DNA from 2 places in the Pseudoalteromonas sp. T1lg10 genome. Region 2 is predicted to be linked to the other one. Evidence: predicted binding sites of a transcription regulator. Region 2 holds the regulator's gene; the other holds the start of a gene.
What was found. Region 2 encodes sigma-54, which starts transcription at its own class of promoters, with help from an activator protein. Its sites were predicted from a motif close to GTTGGCACGNNNNTNGNNT; they were not measured.
Positions count from the first base shown of each region.

Region 1: the regulator sigma-54 is predicted to act here: its motif matches at 4,815-4,833, upstream of C2M17_RS04615 (P-II family nitrogen regulator).

Region 1 covers NZ_PQBV01000004.1:476,547-492,450, reverse strand. Annotated here, with positions in the region: gene C2M17_RS04635 (C69 family dipeptidase) at 1-312, shown strand, start outside; partial or broken gene mrcB (penicillin-binding protein 1B) at 423-2,716, opposite strand; gene C2M17_RS04625 (YqaE/Pmp3 family membrane protein) at 2,937-3,098, opposite strand; gene C2M17_RS04620 (ammonium transporter) at 3,188-4,417, opposite strand; gene C2M17_RS04615 (P-II family nitrogen regulator) at 4,429-4,767, opposite strand; gene C2M17_RS04610 (dTDP-4-dehydrorhamnose reductase family protein) at 5,166-6,050, shown strand; gene C2M17_RS04605 (S10 family peptidase) at 6,111-7,649, shown strand; gene C2M17_RS04595 (5-formyltetrahydrofolate cyclo-ligase) at 7,943-8,542, shown strand; gene rpiA (ribose-5-phosphate isomerase RpiA) at 8,592-9,245, shown strand; gene serA (phosphoglycerate dehydrogenase) at 9,259-10,488, shown strand; gene yghU (glutathione-dependent disulfide-bond oxidoreductase) at 10,563-11,402, opposite strand; gene C2M17_RS04575 (hypothetical protein) at 11,582-12,274, opposite strand; gene C2M17_RS04570 (hypothetical protein) at 12,363-13,271, opposite strand; gene radA (DNA repair protein RadA) at 13,324-14,694, opposite strand; gene serB (phosphoserine phosphatase SerB) at 14,938-15,904, opposite strand, start outside.
Region 2 covers NZ_PQBV01000018.1:78,423-94,326, forward strand. Annotated here, with positions in the region: gene tldD (metalloprotease TldD) at 1-1,336, shown strand, start outside; gene yjgA (ribosome biogenesis factor YjgA) at 1,399-1,911, opposite strand; gene pmbA (metalloprotease PmbA) at 2,103-3,452, shown strand; gene C2M17_RS06540 (VOC family protein) at 3,589-4,005, shown strand; gene mgtE (magnesium transporter) at 4,065-5,423, opposite strand; gene C2M17_RS06550 (HPr family phosphocarrier protein) at 5,535-5,801, opposite strand; gene rapZ (RNase adapter RapZ) at 5,807-6,652, opposite strand; gene ptsN (PTS IIA-like nitrogen regulatory protein PtsN) at 6,759-7,205, opposite strand; gene hpf (ribosome hibernation promoting factor) at 7,207-7,494, opposite strand; gene C2M17_RS06570 (RNA polymerase factor sigma-54) at 7,520-9,010, opposite strand; partial or broken gene lptB (LPS export ABC transporter ATP-binding protein) at 9,034-9,760, opposite strand; gene lptA (lipopolysaccharide transport periplasmic protein LptA) at 9,757-10,287, opposite strand; gene lptC (LPS export ABC transporter periplasmic protein LptC) at 10,277-10,831, opposite strand; gene kdsC (3-deoxy-manno-octulosonate-8-phosphatase KdsC) at 10,828-11,379, opposite strand; gene C2M17_RS06595 (KpsF/GutQ family sugar-phosphate isomerase) at 11,379-12,347, opposite strand; gene C2M17_RS06600 (calcium/sodium antiporter) at 12,359-13,330, opposite strand; gene C2M17_RS06605 (ATP-binding cassette domain-containing protein) at 13,534-14,328, shown strand; gene mlaE (lipid asymmetry maintenance ABC transporter permease subunit MlaE) at 14,328-15,116, shown strand; gene mlaD (outer membrane lipid asymmetry maintenance protein MlaD) at 15,129-15,683, shown strand; gene C2M17_RS06620 (MlaC/ttg2D family ABC transporter substrate-binding protein) at 15,690-15,904, shown strand, end outside.

The DNA of each region.
Region 1 (15,904 bases), on a different contig from region 2:
GGCACAAATAACTTTGATGCGCACGGCGCCTACTGGGCATATCGCACCTTGTTCACCTTGGCTTATGCCCACCAACAAAGCGCTGTGTCAGGCATTGGCAATGAAATAAGAGCACAGGAAATTGCCCTCAATAATGAGCTGACTCAATTACTGCCAAACCTCGCGGCCATGATGGCAAACTCGGCGGCGCAGACAATTTCTTTTCTCAACCGCTATACCCTGGGCAACTGCGATTTGATGCTACAGTTTGCCCATCAAAGAAGGAATCAATTGATGAATGAGTTAGCGACCATAGCTCCTGCCACCGAGTAGCCGCACCGAGTCAGTACCTTAGGTAAGCCGAAGGTAAGCCTAAGGTAAGCAACGCATAACACCCATAAAAAAACCGCCGATGGGCGGTTTTTTACATTCAGTGCGCGCCCTTAAGGACGCACACAGCTAGGTCTGGGGTTAAATTCGCTGGCCCGTATCGGCAGTTGAATCACCTTGCCACACCCTGGCGGTGCCTGCATACCGGTTTGCTCGTTAATAAAGGCCCAACGAATTCCCTCTGGACGTTCATCGGCAATGGACTGCGGATTTAGCTGACGCAGATAACGAATATACATCTCCAAGGCGCCCACCGCACCGGTCAGGCCTGTGCTTTGGTTATCATCGCGTCCCAACCAGGCCACGGTCACGGTATTTTGGTCAAAACCGCCATACCAACTATCACGCAGATTATTACTGGTACCGGTTTTACCCGCCAACTGTATGGTGGGGAAATGCTTATTCAAACGTTTACCCGTGCCGTCCTTGGTCACCCGCTTCATACCATATTTAGTCATATACATGGCATCCTTAGGGAAGCGCTGTTGCCACTGCGGCTTGTGCTGATACAGCAGCTTGCCGCCGTTGTCGGTCAAGGCCGAAATACTGGTTAAACGGGTATAGGCACCGTCGTTTGCCAAGGTGGTATAAAGTTGTGCCACCTCATAGCTGGACAGCTCCAAGGCCCCCAGCAGCAAGGAAGGAAACTGGTTGATATGACTTTCTACACCCAGGCCCTGTAAGGTATTGGCTACCTGTCGACGCCAATATCCAGGCCCAGATTCACCGCCGGAATATTAATACTGTTGCTAAAGGCCTTATACAGGGGCAAGGCACCGCGGAATTGGTGGTCGAAGTTGTCCGGACGCCAAACTTTACCGCGCTCGTCGGTGATTTCCAGCGGTTCATCATGCAGCAAGGTACCAAGATTATAACTGGGCACCTGCAAGGCGCTCAGATACACGGCCGGCTTCACCAAGGAACCAATATTACGCTTGGTATCCAGCACCCGGTTAAAGCCGGAATAACGCATATCACGACCGGCAACCAGAGCCGAGACCCCACCCACCTGACGATTCACCGAAAGCATGGCTGCTTCAAGTTGCTCGGTTTTCGGGCGCTTCTCTAAATAAGGCAAGGACTGGGCGATGGCATCTTCCATGGCTTCCTGCTTTTGCAGGTCCAGGTAAGTAAAGACCCGCACTCCGGCATCCAGGGTTTCCTTGTCGGTGAGCAATTCCTTCAACTGGCGATTAACCAGCTCTAAATAACCCGGATAGGTTTTGTCTATATCCCGGCGCATGGGCGCAACATCCAGCGGACGATTAAGGGCATTACGATATTCTGTGGTGCTGATAAGGCCATCTTCCGCCATCAGCCTGAGTACCAGATCGCGACGTTCCATGGTGCGCTCTTCATAGCGGCGCGGGTTGTAATAAGATGGCCCTTTAACCAAGGCCACCAGCAGGGCTATCTGGTCAAACTCCAGCTCGTCGATGGGCTTAGAGAAATAAAACTCCGCCGCCAGACCCATGCCATGTACACCCTTGGTATATGACTGTCCTAAATAAACCTCGTTTAAGTAGGCTTCAAGGATCTCGTCCTTGGTATAACGATAATCAAGAATAAGGGCTATCAAGGCCTCGTTGATTTTGCGCACCAGTGAGCGTTCACGAGTAAGGTAGAAATTTTTTGCCAGCTGTTGGGTCAGGGTGCTGCCACCTTGCACCGTGCGGCCGGCGCGAATATTGGCGTAAAGAGCACGCATAATGGACCATAAGGACACCCCATGGTGCTTATAGAAGTTGCGGTCTTCAACCACCAGTAAGGTGTCTTTTAGCAAGTCTGGGAATTTATCGAGCGGCACAAATTCGCGGTCCTGAGTTTCGTCATTACCGATACGGGCTATTTGCACCGGCTCCAAACGAGCACTCTCAAGACGTTGACCTATATTGTTTTTGACGCTGGCAACCTTGTTGCCGCTAAAGCGCAGCTCAATAATACGGGCCTCTTCATTGACGTCGGCAAACTCGAAGGCACGACGATAAATACGCAAGCGGGTTTTGCTTTGCTCATATTGGCCGGTGTGATTGAGCTTGGTTACCTGGGTATAGTTAAGGCGCTTAAGCTCCCATTCCACCTCGTCCATGGACAGGTATTGCCCCGGGTAAAAGGTCATGGCGCGGGCATATACCTGAGCCGGCAACTGCCATTTATTGCCCTCGAACTGTCGCGTTACCTTGGCATCAAGGTAAATCATATACAGGGCCACGCTGATAACAGTGACCAGGGCGATTTTCCAGGCTAAGGAAAATAACCGCTTACCCAGGCGCCTCATTTTTGACGGAGGTGCGGCCTTAGGTTTTCTCTTCGGTTGTTTCTTTGTCGGTGTCTTTTTTGTCGCCATAGGATTGAAAATGCGTGGCTTGAATGAAAAATTGGTGGAAGCTTAACATACTCATGAACAAAATTAATTGCCCAAGAGTATGCCAAGACAGGGTGCAGGTTAAGGCTAACTAGGGCTAGCTTAACTGGTACTGACTTTTGTTAGCTTATCAAAATCAGAATATATCTGACTCAGAGGCAGGCAGAGCTGTGTGCTTGGCTGTCTGCTCAGTTAGATGGGCTTAGCGGGTTGATACCCATAGGGCATGAATAACCGCAGGCAAAAAGAATAGGAAGCACAGAATAATATTGATAATTAAGTGCTTACCGGCACCTGCCTTTAGAAATACGGCAACGGGCGGCAAAAAGATTGAAAGTATGATCAGTAGTAATTTATTGTCCATGATTGGAACCTTTTAAAGGGCCTGAAAATGGAATTATAGTCATAAAAAACGGCGAGATAAACTCGCCGCTGTAAGTAATAACTAGCTGATTAACTTGAACGTACCGATACAAACTCGGGATAGGCATCGATACCGCAATCATGTTGATCCATGCCACTGAGCTCTTCTTCCTCACTCACGCGGATCCCCACCGTACTTTTTAAAATTCCCCATACCAGAGAGGATGCGACAAAGACAAAGCCAAAGATACATAAGATACCGATAAACTGAGTCGTGTAACTGGCCTCACTATTAGACAGAGGCACCAGCATCAGGCCAAGCGCTCCGCACACGCCGTGCACCGAAATAGCCCCCACGGGATCGTCGATATGCATCTTATCCAAAACCACAATGCTGAAGACCACCACCATGCCACCTATGGCACCAAGCAAGAGCGCCAACAAGGGTGATGGCGAGGCCGGATCCGCGGTGATCACCACCAAACCCGCCAGTGCACCATTGAGCACCATGGTCAAATCTGCCTTGCCCCAGTAGGTTTTACATACCAGTAGGGAAGCAATGGCACCGGCCGCCGCAGCAGCATTGGTGTTAAGCATGATTTTGCCCACCGCGGTAGCATTTTCCGCATCACTGATAAGCAGTTGCGAGCCACCGTTAAAACCAAACCAGCCCATCCATAGGATAAAGGTACCCAGGGTCGCAAGCGGCAGGTTAGAACCGGGAATCGGATAGATTTCACCATGCTTGCCGTATTTGCCACGACGCGCCCCCAGCAGCAAGACCCCAGCCAAGGCTGCAGCGGCACCGGCGCCATGCACTATGCCCGAACCGGCAAAGTCGACAAAACCCATGGCCGACAGAAAACCGCCGCCCCAGGTCCAGTAGCCCTCAATGGGATATAGCAGGCCGGTCATGACCACACAAAAGATCAAAAAAGCCCAGAGTTTCATGCGCTCGGCTACGGCGCCGGAGACAATGGACATGGCCGTAGCCACAAAAACCACTTGGAAGAAGAAATCAGACTCCAGCGCATGATCGGCGTCACTGGCCTGAGTGCCAATCAAGGAGCCAAAGCTGGGCACAAAACCGCCCTCGCTGTTACCCACATACATGATGTTGTAACCAACCAGCAAAAACATGGTACAGGCAATGGCATAAAGGGCGACGTTCTTGGTCAGGATCTCTGTGGTGTTCTTCGAACGCACCAAGCCGGCTTCCAGCATGGCAAAGCCCGCCGCCATCCACATAACCAGCACGCCGGAGATCAAAAAGTAAAAGGTGTTCAATGAGAATTGTAATTCAACTATGGTGTTTTCCATGACTGCGCCCCCTAAATCGCTTCTTCATCAAGCTCACCCGTTCGGATGCGCACGATTTGCTCAAGATCGAAAACAAATATCTTGCCGTCGCCTATTTTGCCGCTGTTGGCAACCCGGGTGATTAGCTCTACTACTCGCTCCACATTGTCGCTACGCGTGGCAATCTCGATTTTAATTTTGGGAATAAAGTCCACCCTGTACTCGGCACCTCGGTAGAGTTCGGTATGCCCGCGCTGGCGGCCAAAACCCTTAACATCCACTACCGTCATTCCCTCTATTCCCAGCTCTGCTAACGCTTCTCGCACTTCATCGAGCTTAAATGGCTTGATGATGGCACTGATCATTTTCATATGGCCCCCTCGTAGGCAATTCGGTTTATTATTCTTCCTCCAGATAAAATCAATCTTTGTGCCAAAATATTTTCTCTTTAATTAACAAAAAGATAACTTTTAATGCGCACAAAAAACGCACCAACTTGGTGCGTCAAAAGGGGGTTTTTGCCAAAGCTGTGCAAGGCACAAGGCCACAGCCCGTTTACTATGAAGCAATGAGAATAAGCATAGCTGCTTTTCCAGCCTCAAACGCCGGCAGCAACACACCATAGGCTTGAGCGCCGCCAACCGCGAGTCAGCTTAACTAGTTAACTTTCAACGTAAACATACGCATTTTGAGACCATAATGGACACTTTGACTTTACCCTTCACCACAGTTAGGCTGCCGCTTTCCCCTGCCGTTAGAGAGCAAAGTTATGGCTAAAATCATCGTCTCCGGTGCCACTGGGCTGCTGGGCCGCGCCCTTTTTACGCACCTAACCCCCACTCATCAGGTGACAGGCTTGGGTTTTTCCCGCGCACAGGCACCCATAGTCAAAGTAGATCTGTTTGATAAAGAGGCCATCAGCACCTTGTTCGCAACGCATCAACCGGACTTTTTTATTCACAGCGCCGCCGAGCGCAATCCGGACAAATTCGATAATGACCCCGAGCAAAGCATCCAATTTAACTGCGCGGTCACCGAGCATATTGCCAAGTGCTGTGAGCAGTTCACTTGTAAGCTGATTTTTATTAGCACCGATTATGTCTTCGATGGCCGCAACCCGCCCTATGCTGAGGACGCCGAGGTAAACCCGTTAAATCTTTACGGCCAATCCAAGGCGCGCAGCGAAGCCTTATTGCAAGCGCACTACCCGAGCGCGGCCATTGTTCGCATTCCCGTACTCTACGGTGAAGTTGGTTATCTCGGTGAGTCGGCGGTAACCGTCATTGCCGAGCAACTGCAAAACGGCGTCACCCACTTCGATAATGAATGTCAGCGCTTTCCCACCGACACCGCAGATATCGCCAATGCCTTGGCTGGTGCCATAACCACCTTGGGCTCTGAGCTAGAAGGGATCTATCACCTCAGTGCCCAGGAGCGCTTAACCAAGCTGGATATGGCCAAAGCCATGGCGCCGCTTTTGGACCTGGACGCAAGCGCCTTGAGCCCAGCCCCTGTAGCAGCCGCTAACAATGCCGCCTCGCGCCCCTTGAATTGCGCCCTTAAAGACACGCGACTTGTCTTACATGGAATTGAAATAAACAACGATTTTGCTAAGCGCATCGCAGAGGTGCTAACGCCCCACTTATCGCAATAACTTGTAGTTTCCAATGCAAGCTCCTTTAATGGAGCGAAAAGAAAAACCAAAAGGTAAATCATGTTTGCAACCCATCTAAAAGCCGTGGCCCTGTCTTTGGCCGTGGTGATCGCTCCATCGGCGCTGGCCGAGGTAGACCAACATAATGCCGCGGCCCATGGTCGCCAAATCGATATCGACAGCAAGGTCATTACCGAGCATAAGGCCCGCATTAACGGCGAGCGCATTTCTTATAGTGCCGAAACCGGCACTCAGCCGGTGTGGAATGATAACGGCGATGCAGTCGCCACCTTGCACTATACCTACTACAAGCGCGGCGGTGTGGATGACGATACCAAGCGCCCGCTGTTGATTTCATTTAACGGCGGCCCGGGCTCTGCCTCGGTCTGGATGCACCTAGCCTACACCGGCCCCAAGGTGCTAAAAATCGACGATGAAGGTTACCCGGTACAGCCTTATGGCGTAAAAGAGAACCCTTACTCGGTACTGGATGTGGCGGATATCCTTTATGTGAATCCGGTGAATACAGGTTATTCACGTGTGCTGGCCGGTGCCGATGGCAAACTGCCTAGTCGCGATCAGCAAAAAGACATGTTCTTTGGCGTTAATGCCGATATTAAATACTTGGCCGAATGGTTAAATACCTTTGTCAGTCGCCACAATCGCTGGCGCTCACCTAAGTTTTTAATCGGTGAAAGCTATGGCACCACCCGCGTTGCCGGTCTGGCGCTGGCGCTGCAAAACAGTCAGTGGATGTACCTTAACGGCGTAGTCCTGGTTTCACCTACCGAGATTGGTATTAAGCGTGAAGGCCCGGTAGAAGCGGCCAACCGCCTGCCCTACTTTGCCGCTACCGCCTGGTATCACAAGGCGTTGGACGCCGAGCTGCAAGCCCTTGACCTGGATGAGCTATTGCCTCAGGTTGAAGACTTTACCGTCAACGAATTGATCCCCGCCATAGCTAAAGGCGGCTTTATCGGCGCCGAAGAAAAGCAGCGTATTGTCGCGCAAATGGCGCGCTATGCCGGTGTATCGCCGACTTACGTGGAAAACAACAACCTGGATATTCCTACCTCGTCGTTCTGGAAAGAGTTGCTGCGCAGCCAGGGTAAAACAGTGGGCCGTCTGGACTCACGCTACCTGGGCATAGACAAGCGCAACGCCGGCGACCGTCCGGACTACTGGGCCGAGCTAACCTCCTGGTTGCATTCCTTTACCCCGGCCATCAACTACTATCTGCGTGAAGAGCTAAATTATAAAACCGACGTTAAATACAATATGTTTGGCTCGGTTCACCCTTGGGATCGCAGCAACAACAACACGGGTGAAAACCTGCGTTTGGCCATGGCGCAAAACCCGTATCTGAATGTGCTAGTTCAAGCCGGTTACTTCGACGGTGCCACCAACTATTTCGATGCCAAATACACCATGTGGCAACTGGATCCAAGCGGCAAGATGAAAGAGCGCCTGAGCTTTAAAGGCTACCGCAGCGGCCATATGATGTATCTGCGTCGCGCCGACTTAGAAAGCTCCAACAACGACCTGCGCGACTTTATTCTCAATGCCCTACCGGCAGAAGGGGAAGCGGCCAAGTACTAAGCATTTAGGAGCTGCTAAACCGCAACTGCGCCGCGCTTTTTAGTGCGGCGTTTTTTATGCCTTATGGGCGCCTACCGCTAGGTTTTTTCTTTTTAAATAAAAGGATTTATACTCAAGCCTAAGTGTGATCGAGTCGCCAACAGCACTGCCAATGATGGCCATGGGATAGATGAGTGAACAATATCGCCATTCGTTATTAATAATTATCCTGGTACTGATCACTGTGTTTCTAGCCATACCAGGTGTGAGCTATTCCTTATCTCAAACTGTTTAAATTTTAATATAAGAGCCCTATGCAATTTGACGAGCAACGTGTTGACATTCGAAAGCGAATGCGAAATTTACGCAAAAAGCTTACTCCAGAAGAACAAAAAAGTGCCGCGAACGCGCTTAAAATTAATATTTCTCAAGTCATAAAAGACCCTAAAAGCGCTCGAGTAGGCACCTATTTAAGCAATGATGGCGAACCCAATCTAGACCCCGTATTTCAATGGCTATGGCAAAATAAAGCGACCCCATTTCTACCCATTCTCCACCCCTTTACCGGGGTGCATTTGCTCTTTCAGAGATATGAAGAAAATTCACCCATGAGCACTAACCGCTATGGTATCTTGGAGCCCGAGTTGAATTGCAGTCATGTAAGCCCCGTTGCGGCGTTGGATTTTATCCTAACCCCCTTGGTGGCTTTTGATAGCCAGGGTAATCGCTTAGGCATGGGTGGCGGATATTACGACCGCACCTTTGCCCAGATACCACCGGATGCGCCCCATCGCCCCAAATTAATCGGCGTGGCGCACCAATGTCAGCACCTAGATACGCTGCCGGTGGCCAGTTGGGATGTGCCATTAGATTACATTGTCACCCCAGAGCGAATTTATTGCCCTCACGGGTAGTGGTACAATAGTCCGCAACCTTAGCTATTAACTCATTTGCGAGCACAACATGACTCAAGACGAAATGAAAAAGGCGGCCGCCTGGGCCGCACTCGATTATGTAAAGAAAGACACCATTGTTGGTGTGGGCACCGGTTCAACGGTTAATCACTTTATTGATGCCCTGGCAACAATGAAAGACGATATCCGCGGTGCGGTATCTAGTTCGCAAGCTTCGACCGAACGCCTAAAGGCTCTGGGTATCGAAGTATTTGAATTAAATGATGTTGATAGCCTGGACATTTATGTTGATGGTGCCGATGAAATCAATGGCGCTAACGAAATGATCAAGGGCGGTGGCGCCGCGTTAACCCGCGAAAAAATTGTTGCCGCCGTGGCTAAAGAATTTATTTGTATCGTCGATAGCAGCAAATTGGTCGACACTCTGGGCGATTTTCCACTGCCCGTTGAAGTGATCCCCATGGCCCGCAGCTATGTGGCCCGCGAAATTGTAAAACTTGGCGGTGACCCTGTTTATCGACAAGGCGTAGTGACAGATAACGGCAATGTAATTTTAGATGTGCACAACCTGCAGATCACAGATGCCAAGTCACTGGAACAAACTTTAAATCAGGTTGTTGGTGTGGTTACCAACGGCCTATTCGCTCACCGCGGCGCCGACACAGTGATCATCGGCACGCCGGAGGGCCCAACTACACGTTAGAGGAGTGAGGAACATGAGTAAGGTATCGTTAGCAAAAGATAAAATTAAGATTCTCTTGCTGGAAGGTGTACACCAAAGCGCAATTGAAACACTCAAGCGCAACGGCTACAGCAATATCGACTATGTCAAAACATCGTTACCTGAAAATGAGCTCATCGAGCGTATCAGCGATGCCCACATTGTGGGTATTCGCTCACGCACGCAAATCACCGAAGCGGTACTGGACGCGGCACAAAAGCTGATTGCCGTGGGCTGCTTCTGCATCGGCACCAACCAGGTGGATTTAAGCGCTGCCAAACAACGCGGTATCGCTGTATTTAACGCGCCTTTCTCCAACACCCGCTCGGTTGCCGAACTGGTATTGGGTGAAATCCTACTGTTATTACGCGGCATTCCTTTACGCAACGCCATGGCCCACCGCGGTCAGTGGTTAAAAACCGCCGAAGGCTCATTCGAAGCCCGTGGTAAAACCTTAGGTATTATAGGTTATGGCCATATCGGTACCCAGCTTGGCATCATGGCCGAAAACATAGGTATGACGGTGCAGTACTATGATATCGAAGACAAGCTATCTTTGGGTAATGCCCAGCAGATCCAAAACCTGACCCAGCTATTGCAAAGCTCGGATGTGGTCAGCCTGCACGTACCGGAAACACCGCAAACAAAAAACCTCATCGGCACCGCCGAGCTGGCAGTGATGAAAAAAGGCAGCATACTGATTAACGCCTCGCGCGGCACTGTAGTGGATATTGATGCCCTGGCCGAAGCTCTGGAAGATAAAAGCCTCTCTGGCGCCGCCATCGATGTATTCCCGGTGGAGCCAAAATCAAATGACGAAGAGTTTATCTCGCCGCTACGCCAATTCGATAATGTGATTTTGACTCCGCATGTGGGTGGCTCAACTCAGGAAGCGCAGGAAAGCATTGGTGTTGAGGTAGCTGGCAAGCTGGCCAAGTACTCGGATAACGGTTCAAGCATGACGGCTGTCAACTTCCCTGAGGTAGCCCTGCCGGAGCTGGCTAACCGCAGCCGTCTGCTCCATATTCACCAAAACCGCCCGGGTGTGCTAACGCAGATTAACCAAGCCTTTGCCCAGCACGGTATCAACATCGCCGCTCAGTACCTGCAAACGGACGAAAGCATAGGCTATGTAGTTATCGATGTAGACAGCGACCACTCGGAGGTGGCGCTAAAAGAACTGAGTGCCGTAGACGGCACCATTCGCGCCCGTATCTTGCACTAAGCTATCAACAGCAGTGCTCTGATATGAAAAAGCACAGCCTAGGCTGTGCTTTTTTGTGCCTGTAGATTTATTAATTAGTCCAAGTCGGCGGCGCTGTGGCGCTCGCGCAATTGCTCACCTTCGTCGCCCCAAGTACGATTAACGCGTCGACCGCGCTGTACCGCCGGACGTTGTTCAATTTTCTTCGCCCATGCAAGTAAATGACGATATTCATGCACGGATAAAAACTCGGCAGCATCGTACGCCTTGCCCAGCACTAGAGCACCATACCAGGGCCAAATAGCCATGTCGGCAATGGAGTATTCATCCCCGGCCATGTATTCGTTTTGTGCCAAGTGCTTATCTAGCACATCCAACTGCCGCTTGGTTTCCATGGCGAAACGGTTAATGGGGTACTCCATGGGCTCCGGCGCATAAGCATAGAAGTGACCAAAACCACCTCCCACATAAGGAGCACTGCCCATTTGCCAAAACAGCCAGTTCATGCACTCGGTTTTAGCCTGCGCATCTTGGGGAATAAAAGAAGAAAACTTCTCTGCCAAATACAGCAAAATAGAGCCCGATTCAAAGACCCGGGTCGCCGGTGAGGTGCTGGTGTCTAACAAGGCGGGGATTTTTGAATTTGGGTTGATGGCCACAAAATCAGAGCCAAACTGCGAGCCTTCGCTAATTTCAATCAAGAATGCATCATACTCCGCATCGCTGATCCCCTTGGCCAGCAGCTCTTCAAACATAATGGTTACTTTTTGGCCGTTGGGAGTGGCCAATGAATAAAGCTGAAACGGATGTTGCCCGCGCGGCAAATGCTGTTCAAAGGTTGCGCCGGATGTTGGTTTATTCAGACTGGCCCATTTGCCGCCATTTTCACTATCAAACTGCCAGACCTTAGGCGGAGTATAGGGTGTTGTGCTCATGAATGCTCCTTTGCATAATTTTGCGCCACTGAGTTACTAGACCTATGGTCGAAATAAAATATTACAAGGGATAACGCTCTAAAGGTAAGTCAAAGCCAATGCATAGCAATAAGTTAGCTGGTGTGTTTAACACGCGCCAAATAGGGAATAGGCTTATTAGCTTCTTATTAAAGCGCTAGTTAGGTGCTGAACTTTTCAAGATAAGGAGCATCATTCATGTAATCTGAGATGGCACTGCTAAGATTCAAATGTAGGCCTGACTTTCTGGCTGTACTATATGTCTCCATAGAATGAAGATGGCTTTGAATTGCGTCACTTTGAAATTGCACATAGTGGATGGCTTGCTTGAGTATTAGCGCTATATCCTGCTCAGAGGGTGTCATTCCTGGGCATTGCTTGCTAAATTGCTCATCTATTTCTTTTAAGGCAAATCTCATCCAAGACCCTGGAGATGTATACTCGGTAAAATTTTCCCAAGCTAAACCTCTGGCAATGAGTGCGGCCGAGCTTTTCCTTACCTTTGACTTATATGGCCGATTGATCAGATAAAAGACCCTTTCTTCTATTGCACATAAGTCCTTATCGCCCACCAGCATGGCTTGCACCCAGCTTTCACAAACAGCAGCCGAGGCCCATAAGGGATGAGAGCTATTGCGCGCGCCACTCTCAAAAGCCTGGTGTCTTAAGTCTTGATATGTATTGGCAAGATCAAGCAACATCACTTTACTTTCTTTGTCTGTCAGAGCGCTTGCTAGGAGCACTTTAGGCACAAGTCGAGCCAACATTTGGCTGATAGCAATTCTTGCCGATTTCTTGAAGAGGCCATCCGTTGCTTTTTCAATTTTCACTATTTCTTCTAAGTTAGAATTCATAACTATCCAAGCGCAGAGTGCTAGCCAAAAAATTTCCCACAAAAAAGCCGGGGCTGAATCCGGCTTTTCCTAAACAAACCCTAAAAGGTTATTTACCCGAGGCCTTTAAATTAAAATACTTGGCCAACTCTTCTGGGTGACCCATCAAGGTCATCATCTGCTCATTGACCTGGGCCACGGTTGTGCCCTCGGGTAAAGACACGGAAACCTTAAACTGCTCTGTGCCTTCGATAAAACCCAATGCCGCATCACGCAAAGTTTGCGGCGCTGGCGACATGCTTAGATGCTGCTGCGCCTGTTGCTGAAACTGCTCGTAGGTCAGGCCCTGCTCGGCAATCACCCTTTGTATCAGGTCCTTAAGTTTGCCGTTATTGTCCAGCTTAAAGCTAAAGCTTTTCGGCACCAACTCGGTCATGGCCGTCATCAACTGGCTTTGGAGCGCCAGTTGCTGTTGCAAATTACCCTGCCCGTTTTGTTCTAGCTCTTCAAATTGCTGGCGCAGAGCCATCAGCGACTGAGAGTTGGTCATGGCAAAGCTGAACTCAACATCGGCGAGCTTGCCGGCATTGATCACGGTCTTAGTGTCGGCATCACCGTTATCGGCGCTGTAATTAAATTCGCTGACCACATTGATACGCTCGCCGTCGAGCTCCTGCATCTCCACCACCACAGGACCCATAAAGGTCATGTTATTTATGGCCATGCGAGTATTATCGCTCGCCTGCATCGGATTGAAACCCGCTAACTCTATGCTGTCGATATCAGCAAATTGCACACCATCAGGCCCTTTAACCGCGACCCTATTAAGCTCCAGGCTTTGGTTGAAGAGGTTGCTACTTATTTCCTTATAGCGCACATCCAGGCCGGTTTGGGCCTGTAGCTGCAATAAGTAGTCGTCGACGTCTTTGCGGGCTTCTTTACTGACATAATAATTAGCGTAGCTATAACCGCCAAATGCCATGGCCCCGAGGGCGGCAACAATAAGTAGTCTCTTCATACTAAGTTCCTTTGGAGCTGTCCACGCTCCGAGTTAAATTAAGGGCACAACCCTAAAATAATGCTTCGAGAGCCTCGCTGAGGCTGGCAACCGCCTGCACCTGCATGCCCTCTATCGGCTCTTTCGGTTTATTATCTACCGGCACTATGGCCCGTTTAAAGCCGTGTTTGGCGGCCTCGCGTAAACGCTCCTGACCGCTGGGTACGGGACGAATTTCACCGCCTAGGCCGACCTCGCCAAACACCACCAATTCACGCTCCAAGCTGTAGTTCTTAAAGCTGGAAACCAGCGCCACAATTAATGCTAAATCGGCACTGGTTTCTGATACCTTAACGCCGCCAACCACATTGACGAAAACGTCTTGATCCGCCACCTGCAGGCCACCATGGCGGTGCAGCACAGCCAAGAGCATGGCCAAACGGTTTTGCTCTAAGCCCACGGTCACGCGACGGGGGTTAGCCAACTGAGAATAGTCCACCAGCGCCTGCACTTCCACCAACAGCGGACGCGTCCCTTCCCAGATCACCATGACCAAGGAGCCCGGCGTCTGCTCCTGGGAACGATTTAAAAAAATGGCAGAGGGGTTTTTTACCTCACGCAGCCCCTGACCCGTCATGGCAAACACACCCAGCTCATTGACCGCACCAAAACGGTTTTTATTGCCACGCAGGGTACGAAAACGGCTGTCGCTGCTGCCCTCGAGCAAGATAGAACAATCGATACAGTGCTCGAGCACCTTAGGACCTGCCAGAGAACCGTCTTTGGTCACATGACCCACCATAAGTATGGCAATCTGGTTTTGTTTGGCAAAACGGGTGAGGTAAGCGGCGCTTTCACGTACCTGAGAAACACTGCCTGGGGCCGATTGAATATCGGCCATATGCATCACCTGAATGGAGTCGATAACCATGATGCTGGGTTTTTCACGCAGCGCCAGCTGGCAAATGGTTTCCACATTGGTTTCCGCTAGGGTTTGCATCTTATCGGTAGGCAGGCCCAAACGTTTGGCGCGCATGGCCACCTGCTGCAGCGACTCCTCGCCGGTGACATACAAGGTTTTCATGTTCTCGGCCAGGCCACACATGGTTTGCAGCAAGATGGTACTTTTACCGGCACCCGGCTCACCACCGATCAAAATGGCGCTACCCGGCACCACGCCTCCCCCGAGCACCCTATCAAACTCGATAAAGCCGGTGGAGAAGCGCGGCAGGCTTTCTAAGTTAACTTCGTCCAGGGTTTGAATTTTGGCTTCTACCTGGCCGGCATAGCCGCTGGTAGCGCTGCTGCGGCCAGTGTTTTTAACCGAGGGCACGCGAAATTCGGTCACCGTGTTCCAGGCCTTACATTCACTGCACTGGCCTTGCCAGCGCGCGAACTCGGCACCACACTCGTTACATACAAAGGCTGTTTTCTTTTTTACCATAGTGAGGGCATAACTTTTACTTGGGTTGTGTTTAAACCTTGCGCTTAAACTTGCGTAATTAAAGAGTAAACAATAATTTGACTGTCAGTATAACGGTTTTTCACCTCTGGGTAATGGTTTAATAAGGGCGCAAGGGGAATGGGCGTCCTGCCATAAACGAGCTGATACCGCGCCTGGTGCAGGTGTATATAGGCGCCCACCAAGTCTGGTCGAGCACCCTATTAAGTGGTTACAAAGTATTGGTTAACGTGCCGGAATAGTTAAAAAATAAAGCAGTTGTGCCAGGCTGCCAGCGGTGATCGCCGCAGGGGCCTCGGCCACCACCTTGGCCTTACCATGCACCGCCACGCCTAAGCCGGCCTGATGCAGCATCGGCAGATCATTGGCACCATCGCCTATGGCCAGAGTTTGTGCTTTTGCCAGGCCCAGCTCATCGCGATAGGCACACAGAAAGCGTGCCTTTTCCTCGGCATCGACGATTTTCCCACTCACAGTGCCCACTAAGACCTGACCATCATCATCCAACTCATTGGCATGAATACGGTCCAGATCTAACAACCTTTGCACCTGAGCGGCGAAGGGCACAAAGCCCCCAGAAGCTATGGCCAGATGCCAATTATGTTGTTTCAAAACCTCACAGACCTGCTCTATGCCGGGCATAAGCGGTAACTGGCTTTGTAGTTCGGCCACCAGGTCTAACGGGATCCCCGTTAACTTAGCGACCCGCTGGCGCAGGCTGGCGCTAAATTCAAGTTTTCCGGCCATGGCCTGTGCGGTCACCGCCGCCACTTCTTCATAAACGCCACCTAGGCGGGCGATTTCATCGATACATTCAATGGTAATGGCGGTGGAGTCCATATCCATCACCAGTAATCCGGGCTCGCTCAGCTTAGGCGGATTAACCAGTGCCGCGCATTGCACGCCATTGTCGGCGCTATATTGCTTAAGTTGCTGCGCCAATTCCGGCATCCCGCCATGCACGACAAAGACAAAGGCCGGAGGCAAATCACTGTCCGCTTCAAAGCGGCAAACGGCGCTGACTTGACCCGACCATTGTTGTAATTGTTGTATTAAATTAGCCACTTGCATACCCAGTTGAAAACCGAATAGCAGTACATAAGTTGGGGGTTGAGGCGCGTTTTCTGCCACCAAAGACGGATGGTCGATGTCATACCAAAGGTTTAAACTTAGCTGATTACTTAAGGACAGA
Region 2 (15,904 bases):
CCTGTATTTCCAGTCCAGCTATAACGAGTCCTGGGTATTGGAAGATGGCCTGGTAAAAGAAGGCAGCTACAACATTGAGCGTGGTGTTGGCGTGCGCGCCATCAGCGGCGAGAAAACCGGCTTTTCCTATTCCGATGCTATCAATCTTGAGGCCATTAATAATGCCGCCATGGCCGCGCGCAGCATTGCCGATGCCGGTCAGGATGGCAAGGTACAAGTCTTTAGCGAGCAGGATGTAAAGCGCCAGTTTGAGCCCATGCAGCCCATTCAAAGCATGAAGGACGCGGACAAGGTGGCCCTGCTGCATGAAGTGGAAGACTATATCCGTCAATTGGCTCCAGAGGTTGAGCAGGTGGTCAGCTCCATGTCGGCGGTTTATGAAGAGGTTTTGATTGCCGCCAGTGATGGTACCTTTGCTACGGATATTCGCCCACTGGTGCGCTTGAATTGCTCCGTATTGCTGACCAAGGGCGACCGCCGTGAGCGCGGCGGTGCCGGCGGCGGTGGTCGCACAGATTTTCATTACTTTAAAGAGCTGGTCGAAGGTAAGCCACGCTGGATGCACTACGCCGAGGATGCGGTGCGCATGGCGCGAGTAAACCTTGAAGCCATAGATGCTCCGGCGGGCACCATGCCAGTGGTATTGGGCGCAGGTTGGCCGGGCGTGCTACTGCATGAAGCGGTAGGTCATGGCCTGGAAGGTGACTTCAACCGTAAAGGGGCATCGGCCTTTAGCGGTAAGATAGGTCAACAGGTGGCCTCCGAGCTTTGTACCGTTGTTGATGACGGCACCATGGCCGATCGTCGCGGTTCATTAAATATCGATGATGAAGGTACGCCTGCCGGTTATAACGTGCTGATTGAGAACGGTATCCTTAAGGGCTATATGCAGGATAAGCATAACGCCAAGCTGATGGGGGTGGCACCTACCGGCAATGGTCGTCGTGAGTCTTATGCTCACCTGCCTATGCCGCGTATGACCAACACCTATATGTTGGCCGGTGAACATTCACAGGCGGATATTATCTCCTCGGTCGATAAGGGCATTTATGCGCCTAACTTCGGCGGCGGTCAGGTAGACATTACCTCGGGTAAGTTTGTGTTCTCGGCTTCCGAAGCCTATTTGATCGAAAACGGTAAGATCACCACGCCGATTAAGGGCGCGACCCTGATAGGTAACGGCCCGGAGGTAATGAAGCAAATCTCCATGGTCGGCAACGACCTTGAGCTGGATAAGGGCGTGGGCGTGTGTGGTAAGGACGGTCAAAGTGTACCGGTTGGCGTGGGTCAGCCGTCGCTGAAAATTGATCAGCTTACCGTGGGCGGTACCGCCTAAGGTAGGTAAACAAGGAAAAAAGGCAGCCACGGCTGCCTTTTTTGTGTTTTAAGAGGTCGGCTCTAAAGCATCAGATCTTTAAGGATCTGAAATAGCTCTTTGAAGGCCTTGCCCGGTTTTTCCTGCTTAACCTCTTTCGCCGCCTGGCGAATAAGCTGGCGCATACGTTGGCGTTCCAGTTGCGGGTAGGTCTCCAGCAAGGGATTAAGACCGGCGTCGCCCTGGGCGATAAGATCATCACGAGTTTGCTCGATATGATTGATGATCACGTCTTTCTGGTTGTTCTTATTGGTGATTATAGCCATTGCCTGGTGAATGTCTTCGACATTGGTGGTGCTGCGCAGGGTTTTGGCAATATAGTTTAAGTGTCGACGGTAGGCGTCCTTTTTATCCTTTAAACGATCGGCCAGGTCCATCGCCGCTTCCAAGTCGGGACTAAGTGGAAGCTTCTCGCGTTGCTTTTTAGACAGGTTGGCAATCTCTATGCCTAGCTCATGGTATTCCATGGCATCGCGCTTAAGCTCGCTTTTAGATACGTAAATAATCTCTTCTTCGGGTTGCGGTTTTTTGGCCATACTGGTCTCGAATAATGCACTTTGTCGTTATTATACCAATTCGTTTGGGTAAGTGGTCGGAAAATTGCACAGATAAAATCGCGGCAGCACCGCCTGTAAGGCAGAAACAAACAACAAAGCGTAACTGACGCTAAATTAGTGTGAGGCTTTGTGGTAGGCTAGGGTCATTAGATTCAAGAGCGAAACGAATTATGCAAGAAAACGAATCTGCGGCGATTTACCAGCAAATCGACGAAGTAAAAGAGGCCGTCAGTGAAGTCTTAGAGCAGGCCAAAAAGCTCGGCGCCACGGCGGCCGAAGCGGCGATGTCGAGCACCAGCGGCTTGTCGGTGAGCACCCGTTTGGGCGAAGTCGAGACCATCGAATTTAACCAAGATGGTGGCTTAGGTGTGAGTGTTTATGTGGGTAATAAAAAGGGCTCGGCATCAACCGCAGACCTAAGTCCACAAGCCTTGCGTTCCGTGGTGGAAAAGGCCATTGAAATTGCCAAATACACCTCGGAAGACCCTTGCAATGGTTTGGCCGATGCCGAATTGTTAGAAATGAGCCCGCCGGATCTGGACCTTTATCATCCTTGGCAGGTAACGCCGGAACAAGGCATTGAAATTTGTCAGGAAGCGGAGCACGCGGCGCTAAACTTCGACCCGCGCATAGTGAATTCCGATGGCGCCAGTTTTAGCAGCCATCAGGGCCTGCGCGTATATGGTAACAGCCATGGCATGCTGGCTGGTTTCCCGCGTACCCGCCATAGCATAAGCACCATGGTGATAGGTCAGGAAGGGGAGCAAATGCAACGCGACTCGGCCTACACCATAGCTCGTGAACAAAGCGGTTTAAAGGCGGCCAGCGAAGTGGGCCTGGAAGCGGCCAGCGAAACCCTGGCGCGATTAAATAGCCAAAAGCTGGGCACCATGAAGGTACCGGTGATTTTCCGTGCCGATGTGGCTAACTCCTTGTTTGGCCACCTGGTAGGAGCCATTGGTGGTGGCGCCCTGTATCGCAAATCCAGCTTCTTGCTTGATAGCCTAAATACTAAGGTGTTCAGCGATATAGTTAATATTAGTGAGCGCCCGCACTTGCTTAAAGGCTTTGCCTCGTCACCCTTTGATTCAGAAGGGGTAAAAACTCAGGACCGTGAAATTATTCACGGCGGTGAGCTAAAAACCTATCTTCTGGCCAGCTATGCTGCCCGCAAAATGGGTATGACGGCAACTGGTCACGCCGGTGGCATTCATAACTGGCTGGTGGAACAAACGCACCAGGATTTAAAGGCGCTGCTGAAGCAGATGGGTCGTGGTTTATTGGTGACCGAGCTGATGGGTCAGGGCGTTAATACAGTGACAGGTGATTACTCCCGTGGTGCTGCCGGATTCTGGGTTGAAAACGGCGAAATTCAGTATCCGGTGAGTGAAATTACCATAGCCGGTAACCTGAAAGACATGTTTAAGGCCATAGTCGGCATAGGTGGTGACATCGACCCGCGCGGTGGTGTGCTGACAGGCTCAGTGCTTATTGAGCAAATGCAGATAGCCGGCGAGTAACTCAAGCATCTATTCCTCGAATAATTTTAAAGCGCCTGATGGGCGCTTTTTTTCATTTTGCGCTTTACCTTAACTTAAGTTGAGGTTTTAAAGTCTTTCCTAAGTTAAAAAATGAAAAACAAATTAGGAGAGAGCTATGTACTTAGAGCATGTAAATTTAGTGGTCACGGATATCAATGAGTCGCTGCGTTTTTATCGTGCCGCCTTCCCGCACTGGCAGGTACGCAGCAAGGGAGAAGGTACCTGGTCCGGTAAACCGCGCAACTGGCTGCACTTTGGTGATGACTACCACTACATTGCCCTGAGCGATAACGGCGAGGGGGTTAATCGTGATCTGGAAGGGCATCAACCCGGCTTGGCGCATTTCGCCTATGTCACTCAGGATATCGATGGGGTGATAGAGCGCTTGCAGCAGGCGGGCTTTGCTATTGCCAAAGACGGGATGGATAATCCCTATCGTCGTAATGTGTACTTCATGGACCCTGCGGGCTTTGAAGTGGAGTTTGTGCAATACCTGACGGATATTCCCGAGCTGCGTAATAATGAGCTTTGAGAGAATACGAAAAAGCCCAGATAAATCTGGGCCTTGTCTTTGTGATACGGCTCGTTTGGCTAGATAAGGAACCAGGTCGCGGTGCCGAGGAAGGCGAATATACCGACTATATCCGTGACCGTAGTCAATACCACATTACCCGCCAGGGCCGGGTCTATATTCATGCGCTTGAGAATAAGCGGGACCACCGCACCGGCGATACCGGCGGCCAGCAGGTTCATAAACATGGCAAAGGCAATCACCAGACCTATGGTGATATCCCATTTCCACAGGGCAATGGCACTGCCTATGAGTATCGCCCACAACACGCCGTTCAAGGCACCGATGGCCAGCTCCTTGGTCAGTAGGAACTTTTGGTTGGTCTCATTGACATGGCCTAGGGCCATGCCACGAATAACCAGGGTCAGGGTCTGCGAGCCGGCAACGCCACCCATGGACGGCACTATGCCGTTAAGCACGGCTAAGAAGGGTAAAATACCCAGGGTGGTTTCGAAAAAGCTGGCCACAAAGGCCGCCAACATGGCGGTAAGCAGGTTTACACCCAGCCAGATAGAGCGTCGCTTAGTACTTTTCACAACCGGCGCAAAGGTATCTTCTTCATCATCAAGACCGGCCAGGCTTAACATGCTGTGCTCGGCACTTTCACGGATAACGTCAACGATATCATCGATGGTAATACGACCGAGCAGATGGGCTTGATCATCCACTACCGGGGCTGAGATCCAGTTATGACGTTCGAACAGTTGTGCCACTTCCGACTCGTCCATGCTAATGGGAATGACTTCGCATTCCTCGTCCATTACCTCGCGCACTATGGCATCGGGCATATTGGTTAACAAGGCGGTAAGTGGTAGTGAGCCCAAAAAGCAGTTGTCTTTATCGACCACGTAGAGCTCATCCGTGCCCTCGGGTAATTCGCCTTTAAGGCGCAGGTAACGCAACACCACATCGATGGATACGTCCGGGCGTATGGTCACGGTATCCGTGTTCATCAAGGCCCCGGCCGAGCGCTCCTGATAAGACAGCGCCGTGGTTGCCCTGTCTCTATCCTGGCTGTCCATCGCCTCGATTACGTCTTTATAAACGGGCTCAGGCAGGCTTCGCAGTACTTCACCGAGATCATCGTCGTCCATGTCCTCGGTCGCCGCGGCAATGTGCTCCGGCTCCATGCGCGCAATAATGCTAAGACGCACGTCTTCAGACAGCTCTTCGAGCACGTCACCCTGAACGTCGGGGTCGACTAAGGCCCAAAGCTTGGAACGGGTTTTATGCGGCGATGATTCGAGTAAAAGGGCGGTGTCACAGGGCGCTGTTTTTGCTAGAAGCCGACGTACATGAACAAATTGGCCGCTATTGAGTGCTTCAGTGATCTCTTGAAGTGGTTGCAGCGGATTTTCTTGTTCATAGGCTTCAGGCATAGGCTTCCCTTGTCGATAAAAATGGAAGAAACGCACCGATAAGCGAGCACTTACAAGCGCTTAGTAAGTTTACCTTAACTCAGACTAAGATACCAAAGGTAAATGAGGGAGCTATTCTTGTTCGTGAAACTTTTCTGCTATCAACTGCCCAATGGCAGCCAGCGCACCTTCTTCGTCGTTGCCCTCGCACACCACTTTGACTTCCTTGCCTTGGCCGCTTTCGAGCAAGAGTAAGGCGAGGACGCTGTCAGCCTCGGCGCTTTTCTCACCCTGATACAGGGTGATCTTAGCATCAAAGTTCATTGCCAATTGTGCCAGCTGTGAGGCGGCACGGGCGTGCAACCCCAGCTTGTTTTGAATAACAAAGGTGGCTTCCATCAAGTCTAGCCCTCCTGCTCGCGATGGCGGATTTTCACGTTAGGGTGAGAGTCCATAAAGCGCTCGCCCAAAGTTTGCGCCAGATACACAGAGCGGTGCTGGCCACCGGTACAGCCTATGGCTATGGTCAGATAGCTGCGGTTATTACGCTCTAAATGAGGTAACCAGGTTTGCACGAAGGTTTGAATTTGCCAGGTAAATTTTTGCACTATGCTATGGCTGGCAAGGTAGTCTTTGACCGGTTGGTCTAGGCCGGTTAAGGGCTTAAGTTCCGGCTCCCAATGTGGGTTAGGTAAAAAGCGGGCGTCGAACACATAGTCGGCATTTTTTGGGATGCCGTGTTTAAAACCGAAGGATTCAAAGGTGATAAGCAGTTGCTTATCTTTTTTACCCAGTACCTTTTCTCGTATCATCTCGGCCAACTGGTGAACACTTAACTCACTGGTATCAATGATAAAGTTGGCGTGAGTGATCAACACATCCAGTAGTTGTTTTTCTTCGCGGATGGCCAAGTCCAGAGGCAGGTTTTGCATCGACAGCGGGTGCAGGCGTCGGGTTTCTGAAAAGCGTTTGATCAGGGTCTGCTCGTCACTGTCGAGGTAAAACAGCGTCGGTTGTGAAAATTCTGGTAGGTAACCTAGGATATCGCTGAATTCTTGTTCTTCTTTGGGAAGGTTACGAACGTCTATGCTGACGGCAATTTTATCGTAATTGTCGGAAACGCTGCGCACCAGGGCGGGCAATAGGTTGACCGGGATATTATCGACACAATAGTAGCCGAGATCTTCAAGTACATGCAGGGCGACGGATTTACCTGAACCGGAGCGCCCACTGACAATAATCAAATCCATTTATCCACCCCTTGCCGAGCCATATGCTGGCATTAAAGTTAAACACTCGAACTTATCAATCGCACTTCTCAGTCGAACTTTTCAGTCGAACTTACAGTGTGGCGCCTTAGGCAACCATTAACTGGTACAGTTCCTGGTCACTGGTGACCGATCTTAGCTGCTTACAGAATTGTTTATCTTTAAGTTTATCAGCAATTTTCGCCAAGGTCTTGAGATGTTGATCGCATTGATCGCCTGGTACAAGCAGCGCCACAAAAATATCAACGGGGCGATTGTCGATGGCGTCAAAATTGATGGCTTCACGGTTGGTGACGATAATGGCCAGGGTATTCTCTATGCCTTCAAGGCGACCGTGTGGAATGGCAACCCCTTTCCCTATGCCAGTGCTGCCAAGCTTTTCACGAGCCAGAAGGGAATCCAGTATAGCTTGCTCACTGAGGTGGGGGATATGTTGGTGTGCTACCTGAGAGAGGTATTCCAACATTCTTTTTTTGCTATTAAAAAGGACCGCAGCCTTGCTGCAGTCCTTGGAAAAAAGTAAATCTAAGCTCATTTTAATGACGAGACAATTTCTCTTTATGTTTGATTACCTGGCGGTCTAATTTGTCAATTAAGCCATCGATCGCCGCGTACATATCCTGATGCTCTGCGGTGGCAAACAGTTCGCCGCCGTTTACATGAAGTGTTGCTTCTGCTTTTTGTGTGAGTTTCTCGATATCAAGAATAACATGCACATTATTAATGTGGTCAAAGTGACGCTCTAATTTGGCAAATTTACTATTTACATAGTTGCGAAGAGAGTCTGTGATTTCTACATGACGACCGGTAAGATTTAATTGCATAAGCATTTTCCTTCTTGTCTAACGTCTATATCAAGCTTTTACGTTGATTTGACGGTGGTATGGCCAACGATTCACGATATTTTGCAATCGTTCGTCGAGCCACTTTGATTCCTTGCTCTGCTAGTATGTCGGTAATCTTGCTATCGCTTAACGGTTTTACAGGATTTTCCGCGGCTACTAGCTTTTTGATCAATGCTCTAATCGCTGTGGATGAGCATTCACCTCCATTCTCGGTATTCACATGGCTGGAGAAAAAGTACTTTAACTCAAAGATCCCACGTGGCGTGTGCATGTATTTTTGTGTGGTAACACGAGAGATTGTTGACTCGTGCATTTCCACCATTTCTGCAACGTCGTTAAGAACCATTGGCTTCATTGCTTCTTCGCCATGTTCAAAGAATGCCTGTTGTTGCTGAACAATGCAATTAGTTACTTTAAGTAAGGTGTCATTGCGTTGCTCCAGGCTCTTTATAAACCATTTTGCCTCTTGCAAGTGAGAGCGAATAAATTGGCTGTCACTTTGTGATTTGCAGTTGCGACCCAGGGATGCGTAGTGATCGTTGACACGTATCTTCGGCATGCTGTCGGGGTTTAATTCCACCTTCCAGCGACCCTTGACCTTCTTCACCGATACATCCGGGATCACATACTCCGACTCTTCGCGCACTATGGTCGCGGCGGGTTTGGGATTCAGGCTGTGTATCAGTGTCATCACCTCTTTCAACTGGGCTTCTTTAAGCTTAGTCTTTTTCATTAAGGTGCGGTAGTCACGGTTACCAAGCAAATCAATATAATTACAAACTACCTCTTTCGTCTCGTTAAGCCAAGGGGTTTGAGGCGAAAATTGCTTGAGCTGGATCAACAAGCACTCTTGTAGTGAGCGGGCGCCAATACCAATGGGATCAAACATTTGAACTCGCTTAAGCACGGCCTCTATTTCGTCGAGTTCAATCTCTTCTTCCAGCTCATCATGGTTGATGCTTTCGAGCAAGTCTTCGGTGCTAACGGTAAGTAAGCCGTTGTCGTCGATGGCTTCGATAATCGCGGTGGCAATGGCTTCATCTATGGCGCTAAACGGGGTGAGGCGTAATTGCCACATCAGGTAATCGTGCAGGGTTTCTGTGGTTTCGCCTTGGTAAATAGACTCGTCATCGGGCATGGGCCCAGATGCAACCGGGGCGGCACTGATGTACTCGTCCCAGGACACATCCATGGGCAGCTCATCGCTGATCGAGTCATTGTTGAGGGCGTCGCCGCTTTCAACTTCGTCCTGATTGCTTGTGCTGTTATTGCTTTGAATGTCGCTATCGCTGTCGGCCGCCGAATTTTTATCGCGTGGCAGGTCACTATCGCCGTAATGCTCTTCTTCGATTTCGAGCAAGGGGTTGGCATCAAGCGCTTCTTGAATTTCTTGTTGGAGATCCAAAGTACTGAGCTGCAACAGGCGGATAGCCTGCTGCAATTGTGGGGTCATTGTTAATTGCTGGCCTAGACGCAGCTGTAATGATTGCCTCATGTACTCTAACAATCCTTTTGTGATTAAAGTCTAAACTGCTCACCTAAATACACATCGCGTACTGTTTGATCTGCTAATACCTGTTGGGGAGTTCCTGATGCGATTAGCTCGCCATGGGAGACGATATAGGCAGTTTCACATACATCTAATGTTTCGCGCACATTGTGATCGGTAATAAGAACGCCAATACCACGGTTGCGGAGGTGTTCAATGATTTTCTTAATATCTAGCACCGAAATAGGGTCAACACCAGCAAAAGGTTCGTCGAGCAGAATAAATTTCGGGTTAGCGGCGAGGGCGCGGGCAATCTCCACACGACGGCGTTCGCCGCCGGACAGGGCCATGCCTAATGACTCACGAATATGCTGAATATTAAATTCGTCCAGCAGACCTTCGAGCTCGCTTTCACGGCCGCTTTTATCCAGGTCCTTACGGGTTTCCAAAATAGCCATCAGGTTCTGATAGACGGTTAATTTACGGAAAATAGAAGACTCTTGCGGCAAATAACCTATGCCTAAACGGGCGCGTGAATGCATGGGCAGCAGGGTGATATCCTGCTCATCGATGCTGATCACACCCTTGTCGCTTGGTACCAGGACCCACAATCATATAGAAGGTAGTGGTTTTACCGGCGCCGTTGGGGCCAAGCAAGCCGACTATGCTGCCGGCTTTGACTTCCAGGCCCACATCCTTGACCACTTCACGGCCTTTATAGCTTTTTGCCAGCTTTTGCGCCTTCAGCGTGGTCATGGTTGTCCCTTCTCTTTTTGCTCGTCATTTTGCGGTGTGAGCGTGGTTCTTACACGGGTGCTCGAATCTTTATCTTTTTCGGCACTGATCAGCTGCTTGTTTATATCATAGCTGATCGTCTCGGCGACGATCTGTTGATCGGCCATGGCAATTTTGGCGGTGCCGGAAATCTGTAGCATTTGCGTGGCTACATCGTAGCGGATTTCCTTAGCGGAAGCGGTGATTTGCGTACCATCGTCCATGGTTTCACTGTAGATGGCCGGGTTGCCGGTGGCAATAAGCAGCTGCTTGTTATCACCTAACTCAGGGCGACGGTGGGCCTCAAGGCGATCCGCCTTGATTTCTCGTTGACCATGAACAATGTGCACATTTTTATCAAAAATGGTGATGTTTTCTTTGATCAGCGCCTGCTGCTTATCGGCGTCGATCTGTACTTCCGTCACCGTGGCTGGTTGCTCTGCCCAGGCATTTACAGCGCCTAGTCCGAACCCCAAACCTATGATTAATGCTTTGAATTTACTGGTCATAATATACCGTTCGCGTATGTTTTATTAGTTCCACTATCTCTGTATTGATATCCGCTTTCAAGCCCTGACCTGTGATCAGTAGATCCGGCCCCCTGAGCTCAACACTTTGTTCCGATTCCATACGTTGGGCATCAATGTCTATTTGGATAGCTGCTGCTTGGACCTTTTCGATCATTGCCCCTGGTATTAAATTGGTGGCGATGACGTTGGTTTCCAAGATCAAAATATTATTATTGTAGAGCGTCGCCTCATCGGCGGTTACACGCCAACGTTCACCGTCGTTATAGAGGGTAAATACCGGCTTCTTGAAGTGGGTAAAACCCAGCTCGTCGAAGAGCTCCATATGTTCAGCATAGACGGTGTGGCTTAACGCCCCCTGATCGTTATAGCTGCTTTGTCTTAGTCCGGTGGCAATATAATCCGGGATAGAAATGGCATCGCTGCTGCTTTTTACCGTTTTTTCCGATTGCATATAATAGGGCGCCCATAGCCAGGCCATAAGCGCAATAAAAACGATGGATATCAGCACCCGCGCCATATTCATGAGCTGGTGCCCTCGGTGCCCAGGCTGCCGCCCTTGGCCAGTATCAGCAGGTCGGTGAGTTCGCGCACCGCACCAAAGCCACCTGGCAGCATAGTAGTGTAGTGGGCAACGCGCTTTACCAAGGGGTGCGCGTCATTAACGGCCACGGCAAAACCTACTTTTTCCATTACCGGCAAGTCAGGGCCATCATCACCTATATAGGCAACCTGCTCATCACTCAGACTAAGGGTTTGCTTGAGTTCGGCATAGGCATCGAGTTTATGCTCACGGCCCTGATAAATATAAGGGACGCCCAGGCTTTCCATGCGGGTTTGCACTATTTGTGACTGGCGGCCGGTGATCACCGCCACCTGAGTACCGCTATTAAGCAGCGCCTTAATGCCAAAGCCGTCTTTGGTGTTAAAGGCTTTGAGCTCTTCACCCTGATTGCCCAAATAAATACGGCCGTCGGAAAACACGCCGTCGATATCGCAGATAAGCAATTTTACCGCCTGCGCTCTTTGCCAGGCATCTTGCTCTATGGGCTGATACAAATCGGAAAATTGCATTAGAGCACTCCTGCACGCAGTAGGTCTTGCATATTCAGGGCGCCAATCGGGCGACTATCCTGATCGATGACGATCAGACCGTTGATACGCTTTTGTTCCATGATATTAAGTGCCTCGGCGGCCAGCATATTAGCGGTGGCCGTAGTGCAATTTGGTGTCATTACCTCGAGCAGGGCGGTGCTATGGATATCGATGCGTTGCTCTAGCACTCGGCGCAGGTCGCCATCGGTAAAGAGTCCAACCAGTTGTTGCTCATCGTTTATAACAGCCGTCATGCCCAGGCCCTTGCTGGAAATTTCCAACAAGGCTTCTTTAATGCTTTGTGATTGATGCGAACGCGGTACGCTATCGCCGCTGTGCATAACGTCGTTAAGCGTTAGCAATAAACGTTTACCCAGGCTGCCGCCGGGGTGGGATAAAGCAAAGTCATCGGCGGTAAAGCCCTTGGCTTCGAGCAGGGCAACGGCGATGGCATCGCCCATGGCTAAAGTGGCCGTGGTACTGGCGGTGGGAGCCAGGCCCAAGGGGCAGGCTTCCTGAGAAACGCCGATGCAGATATGCAGATCCGCCAGGGTAGCCATGCTTGACTGGGCGTTGCCTGTCATGGCCACCAAGGTTGCGCCAATGCGCTTAATCACAGGGATGATGCTGACAATCTCATGAGTCTCGCCGGAGTTAGAGATCAATAAAACCACATCCTGGGCGGTGATCATGCCTAAATCTCCGTGACTGGCTTCTCCCGGGTGCACAAAAAAGGCCGGGGTGCCTGTACTGGCCAGGGTGGCGGCTATCTTGTTGCCGATATGACCTGACTTGCCCATGCCGACCACGATAATGCGTCCGGCGCAGGCCTTCATTAGCTCACAGGCCTGAATAAACTGCTCGTCCAGATGTTGTAGCTGTTCTTGAAGGGCAAGAACTTCTGTCTCTATCACCCGCTGGGCGGAAGCGATGTAGCTTTGTGTCATATACGCTTACTCTATGCTATCTGACTAAAAATATATCCTTGGTAGGCAAAAAATGCGACCAGCAACATGCCTCCTTCTAACCTGTTGATGCGTCTGGCACCACGAAAGTTCAAACTCATGGCAATTAATACTATGGTCGCGGCTATCATCACCAGGGCGTCGCGGTTGGCTGCAGCCGGGTCAATCACAGCAGGGTTAAGAATGCCAGCAAGAGAAAGCACGGCAAGGATATTGAATAGGTTTGAACCGACGATATTACCCAGGGCCAGGTCGTCTTCGTTTTTTAACACCCCGGCCACACAGGCGGCAAGCTCTGGCAAACTGGTGCCAATGGCGATAATGGTGAGGCCGATTACCAGGTCGCTAAGACCAAAGAATTGAGCGATTTCCACCGCCGAAGAAACGATAAAATGCGAACTGACCGGCAGTAGTATCAGGCCCACAACCAGCCACAGTGAGGCGGTTTTGGTGCTTACGTCTTTAGGGATTTCATCACAGGCTTCGCTGACAAAGGGGTCGTCTTCAGTATTCTTGTGCTGGCGTGAAATAACGATAAGAAAAGCGATAAAGGCGACAAAGCCGGCCAGTAGCAACCAGCCTTCTACACTGGAGAAATAGTTGTCGGTAAACATGTACCAGGCGGCCACAGAGACCACAAAAACCAAGGGCATTTCCCGTTTAAGTGTTACCGAGGACACTGACAGCGGGCGCAACAGGGCGGTGATACCCAGCACCAGCAGAATATTGGTTATATTTGAGCCCACAGCATTACCGACCGCAGTATCGGTTTTATCCGCCAGCGCCGCTGACGCCGACACCATCATTTCCGGGGCGGAAGAGCCCATAGCGACTACGGTTAAACCTATGATTAAAGCGGGTACGCCAAGGTTGCGTGCCAAAGCCGCGGCGCCAAAGACAAAACGGTCAGCACTCCAAACGAGAGCGACAAAACCGGCGACGAGAATGGCAAAAGAAGTGAGCATGAGTGCAAAGCCAATGAGTTAGAAAAAATACTGGCGCAAATAGTATCAAAAGCCGTTGTAATTGTGTAAAAAAACGCACCTAATTTGTCGTCATTACAGCTTTGTTGAATGATCTTACAAATTTTTACAGATTCTTTTTTCCCTCGGCGCAAAAAAACTTTAAAATGTCGGGTCACATGATAGAAGAATAGTGGGAGAGCGACTTGTCGCAACCAATCGTTGAAATCAAGGATGTTACCTTCAAACGCGCGGAGCGTGTTATCTATCAGAATATGAGCCTAACCATTCCCAAGGGGAAGATCACTGCCATTATGGGCCCCAGTGGTATAGGTAAAACCACCTTGCTGCGGCTGATCGGCGGTCAGCTCAAGCCAAATAGTGGCGATATTCTTTTTCAAGGTCAAAGCATTCCCAGCATGAATCGCGCAGCGTTATACAAGGCGCGCACGAAAATGAGCATGCTGTTCCAAAGCGGCGCCTTATTTACCGATATGTCGGTGTACGACAATATCGCCTTTCCGCTGCGTGAACATACCCAGCTAAGCGAAGAATTAATCCGTCTTATCGTCCTGATGAAGCTGCAAGCCGTGGGTTTACGTGGTGCTAAAGACTTAATGCCCGCAGAGCTCTCTGGTGGCATGGCCCGTCGTGCCGCACTAGCGCGCGCCATCGCCCTGGACCCGGAATTCATCATGTACGATGAGCCGTTCGCCGGGCAAGACCCTATTTCCATGGGCGTGCTAGTGAAGTTGATCCGCTCGCTTAACAATGTTCTTGGGCTGTCGTCCTTAATCGTTACTCATGATGTGCCCGAGGTAATGAGCATCGCCGATCACGTGATTATCATCGCTGAAAAAGGGGTGATAGGTTGTGGCAGCCCGGATGAGCTGCGCAAGCATGAGTCGCCTCTGGTGCAGCAATTTTTACAGGGCTTATCCGATGGTCCTGTGCCATTTCATTTTGATGCTCAGCCTTATGAACAGGAGTTAATGTCATAATGTCAGCCTTGCTCGAGTTTTGGCAGCGCCTGGGGCATAAAACCCTGAGCCGCTTCGCCTCTATGGGCCGTGCTACCTATATGTTGTTAGGTGCTTTAATAAGCATGCCTAACTTTCGTAAGGGCACGCCGCTGCTGATCCGCCAGCTTTACATGGTGGGTTTCTTATCTCTGATTATTATTGTGGTATCCGGCTTGTTTATCGGCATGGTATTAGCGTTGCAAGGTCATACCGTGTTGGTGGATTATGGCGCCGAAGACAGTTTGGGGCCCTTGGTGGCACTGAGCTTATTGCGTGAATTAGGCCCTGTGGTTACAGCGCTATTGTTCGCCGGGCGTGCCGGCAGTGCGTTAACTGCAGAAATTGGATTAATGAAGGCCACCGAACAGCTTACCAGTCTGGAAATGATGGCGGTGGACCCTTTGAAACGGGTTATTGCACCGCGCTTTTGGGCGGGCATGATCAGCATGCCAGCGCTGGCACTCATCTTCTCTGCGGTGGCCATTTTAGGGGCGCATTTAGTCGGCGTTGATTGGCTTGGCGTTGACCGCGGTAGTTTCTGGTCAATTATGCAATCGCAGGTGTCGTTCGAGAAAGACATACTCAACGGCATCATTAAAAGCTGTGTATTTGCCTTAGTGGTGACCTGGATAGCCTTGTACAAGGGTTATGACTGCGTCCCCACATCGGAAGGGATCAGCAAAGCGACAACGGAAACCGTTGTCCATTCTTCACTGGCCGTGCTTGGCTTCGATTTTATTTTGACCGCCGTGATGTTTGGCGGCTAAAGGATTAACACCATGAATTCGAGAAAAATTGAAATTTTGGTCGGCTTGTTTGTCTCTCTGGGCATTGCCGCGCTTGTTATGCTGGCGCTCAAGGTAGCCAATGCGGGTTTAAGCGGCAGCAATGGCACTTATTCATTGCAGGCTAAGTTTGAAAATATAGGATCACTAAAATCTCGTGCACCTATCAAGGTGGGCGGGGTGGTTATCGGCCGTGTTGAAACCATTCAGGTGCACCCGAGTGAGTTTGTGCCTGTGGTCTATATGGCCATAGATAACGCCTATGAATGTAAGTTTTCCGATGCCACTTCGGTATCGATTTTGACCTCGGGAATCTTAGGTGAGCAATACTTGGGCCTTAACCCGGTTATTGCCAGCAACCAAGCGCAGCAGGCCTGTTTGGGTAATGCTGTGGCCGAGTCGCAACAAGATGATGAGTTATCAATTGACGCCATCTTTGGCGTGCAGTCAAAAGCGTTAAAGGACGGCGATATGATCACCGATACCAAGTCAGCCTTGGTGTTGGAAGAGCTAATCGGCCAGTTTCTATTCAATCAAGGTAGCGAGTAGGTAGTTATGGATAAGGTTTTCAGTTTCGTAGCAGGATTATTTTTGCTGCTAGCCCCTCAGGCGCAGGCGGTGGAAGTTGATTTAAGCGACCCATATAAAATGGTGCGCCAGGTTGCCGATCAAACCTTTAAGCGTATCGAACATGACCAAAGCAAGATTGCCGCCGATAAAGAGCATCTAAAAGTGATAGTGGAAGAAGAGCTTCTTCCTTATGTCGATTA